2 regions of the Sanguibacter keddieii DSM 10542 genome follow, and region 1 is predicted to be linked to the other one. Evidence: riboswitches for the same ligand, from Rfam matches in the RefSeq annotation. Region 1 holds a riboswitch; the other holds the start of a gene.

Region 1 (3,402 bases):
CTGGCGACCGCCACCGCCGCTGTCACGAGCACGGGCGCCGGCACGCGTACGAACGGAACCACCGGCGCGGCCACGGTCTCGGGCACGAGCGGAACCACCGGTGCGGCCGCGCACAGCAGCCTCGACCGACACGCACCGCAGGCTGGCGCCGACACGAACGAGACCACGGGCGAGCCCAGCCGGTCGATCGCGGGTGTCGCCGACCGCATCTCCCTCGGTGGCATCAAGCCCCAGGTCGCCGTCACCATCCCCGTCATGACGCTCCTCGGCCACTCCGAGGAGCCCGGCGATCTCGCAGGCCACGGACCCATCGACGCACACACCGCCCGACGCCTCGCAGCCCAGGCACCGAGCTTCCTGCGGATCTTGACCCACCCCGAGACCGGGACAGTCCTCTCCGTCGGACGAGACCGCTACGCAGTCCCCGCAGACCTCAAGTCCTGGCTGCGCATCCGCGACGAGACCTGCCGGTTCCCCGGATGCTCACGCAGAGCCCAACGCTGCGACATCGACCACGTCAAGGACTGGGCCCACGGCGGAACCACCGACCACCACAACCTCATCCACCTGTGCCGCAACCACCACCGCCTCAAGCACACCACTGCCTGGACCGTCAGCACCGGACCGCCGGTCGACGACCACGGACCACCCGGGAGGTCGTCGACAGATCCGCCCTCGAGGCAGTCGACCAACGCACCCGACGGGCCCACATCACGCCCAGGCTCACGACATCGCGCTCCAGCGCACGACGAGGCTGCCTTCACCGGCGACGTCGTGCACTGGACCGCGCCCTCGGGTCGCACCTACATCGACCACGCCGCACGAGCGATGGCTCGTCGACATGAGGTCGAGCTGTCGGCGTGCGCCGCGGCGTCTGAGGACGGAGACCAGTCTCAGTTCCCCGACGAACCACCGTTCTGACACGATCTGTCGGCTGGTCCGCCGTCGCGTCCGATGCTCGATCGGTCCGTCCGATGCTCGATCGGCCCGGCCGGTGCCTCGAGCCGGAGACCTCATTCGGGCCTGAGCAGGAGATCCGAGCGAGCCGTGAGCGTGGGACCCAAGAGAGCCCTGAGCGTGAGACTCGGCTTCTGACCATGAGACCCGAGGGCGAGCCGTGAGCAGGAGGTTTCACAGGGAGACCCGAGCGACTCTCCCACGCTCTCAGATCGCCGTGTGGTCGCCGATACGGTGGTACGTGCGGTCGTGGAACACGAGCGGCGTGGCGTCCGGGCGGGTGCTGGACTCGATGGCGCGGATCGACACGAGGAAGCTCTCGCCGACGGGGGTGCGCTCCAGCACACGACCGCGCAGCCAGGTGACCGCACCGTCGATCACGGCCTCGCCGCTCGGCAGCTCGGTCCAGCCGCCCCCGGCGAAGCGGTCGATGCCGCTCGTCGCGAAGCGCGCCGAGACGTCGTCCTGGTCCTGCGCCAAGAAGCTCACCGCGACGGTCTCGGCGGCAGCGAGCGCCGCCCACGACGACGACGTCCCGGCGATCGAGAACGCGAGCAGCGGCGGCGCCGCAGACACGGAGATGACCGACGTCGCGGTGAACCCCACGTGGCCCTGGGGCCCGCGCAGGGTCACGACGGCGACCCCGGCCGGGTGCTGGCGGAAGACGGTCTTGAACTCGTCAGGGGAGAGGTGCGTGTCGAGGTCGGCGATGCGCTCGTCCTGGATGGTCATGTGCTGTCCTTCGGTGGTCCGTCGTGGCTTGCCGACCCGGAGGGGCCGGCCAGGTCATCTCCCGGAGCACCCCGCCGTGACATGGGGGTTGCTGTCCGACCAGCCGGGGCTTCGCGTCGGTTCTCGTGACCTTGAGTGACCGGTATAGCAAGGGCGCCCGACCTGTCAGCGGGTTTCCCCGAACGTCTCACCATGTGGTTCCGATGGCGTTGGTGCAGGCGCTGCCTCGGACCCAGGACTGACCTCAGGTGCGGGCGCGGACTTCTGCGGGTCGGCCGACGATCCCGTCGGGATGTCGTCCAAGCCCTCCCGGGCTACGGCTCCTGCCGTCGCTCCGTCAGCTGTCGCCTCGTCGGGCGGCGCGAGACCAGCCGCTCCTGGTGCACCACCAGTCGCCTCGCCTGCTGCTTTCTCGCCGCCCTCTGCTTCCCCGACCCCTGTCTCGCCGACTGTCGCCTCGCCGACCAGGGCGGTGTCGTCCGCGGAGACGTCTCCTGCGTTCCCGTCCCCAGGCTGCCGCGGCGCCGCCGCGTCTCCCGCCGGCTCCTCCTCGGGTGGCACCGCACCCGGCGGGGCGGGCTGCGGCTCGACCTCCACGGTCGACGTGCGGTTCGGACCGAAGCCCGTGACGCGCACAGCGTCGCCCGTCCCGGTCACCGTCACGTACCTGACGCTCAGCGCGTGCGCGCCGGGGGTGGCGCCGCTCCACACGAGCGGGGTGGACTGGGGCATGAGGTGGTAGCGGCCCGTCGGAACACCGTCGATGCTCACCTGGACGTACTGCCCGGCGGCTCCCTCCAGCAGGACCGAGACGTCCCCGGCCACCACCGGCCCGGCCTCGGCGGGCACGGAGAGCGTCGGCCTCTCGAAGTCCCACTCCAGCGCGTCCGACACCTCGGAGGACAGGCCGGTGCTCTCGTCGAGGGCGTGCGCCTGGACCACGAGCGTCGCGACGTCTGCCAGGCAGGCGCCGGGTGCTGCCGTGACGTCCGGGCACACCGGTGTCGACCACGCCCCCGCGTCGTCGGCGACCGCGGTCGTCAACGACGCACCGTCGCCCGTGGTGAGCACGACGGTGACCCCGGGGTCCGCGACCCCGGAGACCGTCGGGAAGGTCGTCAGCGGCACACCAGCGGGCGGGCCGGTGAGCGTCGGCACAGCGGGCCCTGTCACGTCGGGCACCTCGGTCGTGGGGTCGGTCGGCTCCGACGGGCCCGTCGGGTCCGTCGGCTCGGAGGGAGCAGTCGGATCCGTCGGAGCGGCCGGTTCGTAGGGCTCGTAGGGCGCGAGCGGCGGCAGGGTCGGGAGCGCGGGGACGGCCGCCGGCTCCTGCGGCTCGGGAGTCGACGGGGGATCAGGGATCTCGCGCCAGGGTCTCGTGGGGGCGACCGGTGGCACCTCGACCGTCGGGGAGTCCTCCGGGTCGCCGACCGGTTCCTCGACGGTCCCCTCCTCGGACGGCACCGCGCCGACCGGTGGGGACGCCGGAGACGACGTCGTGCTCGGGGGCGCCGGCGGTGCCCCCGCAGCGACCTCGGACCCGCCGGCCAGGTTCGACGCGAGCACCACGGCACCGGAGACCGTCGCCAGCCCGGCGACCACCATCACGGCCAGGGCACCGGAGCCGACACGTCGAGAGGTCGCGCCGGCGCTCCGGCCGTGCGCACGGACGGGGCTGGCGGCCGTGGGGGACGAGCCGACGGACGACGAGGC
Region 2 (3,402 bases), 490 kb from region 1:
GGCGCAGAACCCTTGACGAGGTCGACCGCGAGGGCCTCGACGTCGGTCCCGGCCACGACCGGGAGGGCCTCCTGGAGGTCGCCGAAGGGTGCGGCGAGCAGGATGGCCGGACGCTCGGGACGGGCCAGCTCGGTCGAGAGCACGCGGTACGCCTCGGTGACGGCCGTCAGGACGTCGCCCAGCGGCACGTCGATCGTGTCGGTCACGAGACCGGGCTCGTCGAGCTGGACCCAGGTAGCCCCGGCGGCGGCCAGCGCCCGGAGCAGCTCGGCGTAGACGGGGAGCAGGTCGGCGAGACGCGACAGCGGCTCGAAGCCGGCGGGGGCGTCGTCCGCAGCCTTGCTGAGGAGCAGGAAGGTCACCGGGCCGACGAGCACGGGACGGGTCGTCACGCCGTCGGCCAGGGCCTCGGCGAACTGGCGCACCACGCGGTCGGAGGCGAGGCGGAACGTGGTGGACGGGCCGATCTCGGGCACGAGGTAGTGGTAGTTGGTGTCGAACCACTTGGTCATCTCGAGCGGGGCGTCGTCGCCCTCGCCGCGGGCGGCACGGAAGTACCCGGCGAGGTCGAGGTCGCCCTCGGTCGCGAAGCGCTCGGGCACGGCGCCGACGGTCACCGCGGCGTCGAGGACCTGGTCGTAGTACGAGAAGGTCTCGGGGACGGAGCCGTCCGTGGCGGACAGGCCGAGCGCGACGAGGCGGTCGCGGGTCGACTTCCGCAGTGCTGCGGCGGTCTCCTCGAGCTGGTCGGCGTCGATGCGGCCGGCCCAGAAGGACTCGACGGCCTTCTTGAGCTCGCGGCGCGGCCCGATGCGGGGGTAGCCGAGGATGGTCGCTGCCGGGAAAGCGGCAAAGGTCGGGTTCTGCTGGTCAGAGCTGAGCTCAGTATGTGTCGTCATGGGTCATCCCTCTAGATCAGAGCTGCGGTTGGTTGGGATGCGCCGACCCACGGCCCGCTGGCCAGGTCGGGACCGGCGTCGGCTGCTGCCGGGTGCGCTGGTCCGCCGCCGAGGTGTACGCCCTCGAGCAGGTCTAGTGCGGCTTCGTGCTTGTTGAAGGTGTAGATGTGCAGGCCCGGGGCTCCGGCTGCGAGGACCGCCTCGGCGAGCTCGACGGACGCACGGATGCCGTGCGCGTGCCGGGCGGCCGGGTCGGTGAGCGACTCGAGGTCGCGGACGAGAGCCTTCGGGGCGGGGACGCCCGTGAGGGTCTCGACCCGGGCGAGGCGCGCCGGGTCGGTCATGGGGAGCAGGCCGGCGAGGATCGGGAGGGTCACTCCCGCGCGCCGGGCCTCGTCCACGAAGCCGACGTAGCTGTCGGCGTCGTAGAACAGCTGGGTGATCGCGAAGTCGGCGCCGGCCTGCTGCTTCTCGAGCAGGCGCTGCACCTCCTGGGACCGTGTGGTGCCCGCTGCCGCGTTGCCGTCGAGGAAGGTCGCGACGGCGATGGTCAGCGGCCGGGCCGCCGAGCGCAGGGCGGACGACGGGTCCTCGGCGCAGCGCTGGGCCTCGACCTCGCGCAGGAGCGCCACGAGCTCGTCGCTCGAGTTCACGCCGTCGGGGTGCGGCTGCCAGTCGGGCTGGTCGCGCGGGGGGTCGCCGCGGAGCGCGAGGAAGCTGCGGACGCCCTCGGCGAGGAACTCGTCGATGACCTCGGCCACGTTGTCGCGGGAGGCGCCCACGCAGGTGAGGTGGGCGATCGGCAGCACGGGGGCGTGCTCGAGGATGCGGCGCACCACGGTCTGGGCGGTGGTGCGGTCTCCGCCCGCGGCACCGTAGGTGACCGAGACGAAGTCGGGGCGCGCGGCCACGAGGTGGTCGACGGTGCTCCAGAACTTCGGTGCCGCCGCGGGGTTGCGGGGCGGCATGAGCTCGAAGGAGAGCGTGGGGCGGCGCAGGCGCGCCGCGTGCCGCCCCGGCGGGGCGGTGGTCGGACCGCCCCCGGCAGGGGTCGGTGGTACGTCGGAAGCCGTCATGAGTTCACTCCATCGGACCTGGCGTTAGCACCCGCACCCTCAGGAGGCTTCCATTGTGGGGGGTTGCTGCGGCGTCGTCGAGCCAGGACTCTCAACCGCTCTGGATGGTGCCACGACCCTACGATCTATCCACGATCCGGTCTACACCGTCCACATCGCGGGATTTCTGTGCTCGAACCTGGCGAGGGGTCGAGCCCGTGGGGAGCTGCAGCGGGACCGGGCCGCCCGCGAGCTGGCGCGGAGCGTCACCCCGTGGAGCGGTCAGGCGGTCAGCCCACCTGTCCCACGGCGGGCGGACGGCCCAGTTGACCTCGAGCGTCCGTCGCGCCCAGCGGAACCGTCGGCCGAGGCTGGCCGGAGAGGCGAAGGTCCGCCCCGAGACCCCGACCGTGAGGAGCGGGTCGTACCGGACCCGGGCCCTGGCGCCGAGCTGGAAGCTGAGGTCGGTGTCGTCGTGGACCGTCGGGTCGTCCCGGTGCACCAGGTGGCGGACCTCGTGCCACGTCGTGACCCGGATCGCCATGTTGGACCCCCACAGCGGCACGTTGCCGAGGGCGGCGCGCATGCCCCAGAAGTACCCGCGCATGTAGAAGACCCGTGCCGCGCGCCCGCGCAGGCGGGGAAGGTCGTAGAAGGTCCCCGCACCGGTGACGGCGGAGAGCTCGCGGTCGGCGACGAAGGACCGGTGCACGCGGTCCAGCCAGTCCGTGGGTGGCAGCGTGTCGGCGTCGCACCGCGCGATGATCCCGCCCTGGACCGCGTCGTACCCGCGCGAGGCCGCCGCGGGGATCCCGACGGTCGGCTCGACGACCACCCGTGCGCCGGCCGCCCGCGCGACCGCGGCGCTGTCGTCGGTCGAGGCGTTGTCGACCACCACGACCTCGAAGGGGCGCCGGGTCTGGAGGGCCAGCGCCTCCAGGCACCGTGCGAGGAGCACGGCGTCGTCCTTGACCGGGATGACCACGGTGATGTCCAGGCGCCCCGGGACCGGGGCGGTGCCCTCGGCGGTGCTCACGAGCGCCTCGCGAGGAGGACGCCGGCGACGAGCGCGCCGACCCCGCCGGCGGCGAGGTCCCCGAGGGTGTCGGTGTACCCGACGTTGATCGACCCGTCGACGAAGGTCGCCCCCGCCCACTCGCCGAGCTCCCACAGGACGGCGAGCATCACGCCGAGCGCCGTCGTGACCACGACGATCCCGAGCGCCGGGCGCGCGGGCGTCGAGGGGTCCGCACCGGAGACCTGAGCGGGTCGCGGGCTCGCGACCGCACCGACGCGCACGAGAGTCCGCCACGCGAGGTCGGCGAGGACCCCCGTCGCGACCAGGTGCACCGCGAGGTCGAGCCACGGGACGGCCGCGTACAGGTCGAGCAGGCCCATCCACGCCGCAGCAGACAGCACCAGCCCGAGCACGGGGTCGTGCACCCCGT

What was found. Region 1 has a riboswitch for S-adenosylmethionine ahead of SKED_RS16825 (flavin reductase family protein). Riboswitches for the same ligand answer to the same signal wherever they lie in the genome.
Region 2: another riboswitch for S-adenosylmethionine. It lies ahead of SKED_RS00280 (methylenetetrahydrofolate reductase); the one in region 1 lies ahead of SKED_RS16825 (flavin reductase family protein).

Annotation. Positions count from the first base shown of each region.
Region 1 is NC_013521.1:3,826,988-3,830,389, reverse strand. Features, by position in the region: gene SKED_RS20940 (HNH endonuclease) at 256-921, shown strand; gene SKED_RS16825 (flavin reductase family protein) at 1,165-1,689, opposite strand; SAM riboswitch class IV at 1,709-1,820, opposite strand; gene SKED_RS19230 (sigma-70 family RNA polymerase sigma factor) at 1,855-3,402, opposite strand, start outside.
Region 2 is NC_013521.1:59,265-62,666, forward strand. Features, by position in the region: gene metE (5-methyltetrahydropteroyltriglutamate--homocysteine S-methyltransferase) at 1-899, opposite strand, end outside; gene SKED_RS00280 (methylenetetrahydrofolate reductase) at 911-1,975, opposite strand; SAM riboswitch class I at 1,982-2,086, opposite strand; gene SKED_RS00285 (glycosyltransferase family 2 protein) at 2,094-2,990, opposite strand; gene SKED_RS00290 (DUF2238 domain-containing protein) at 2,987-3,402, opposite strand, start outside.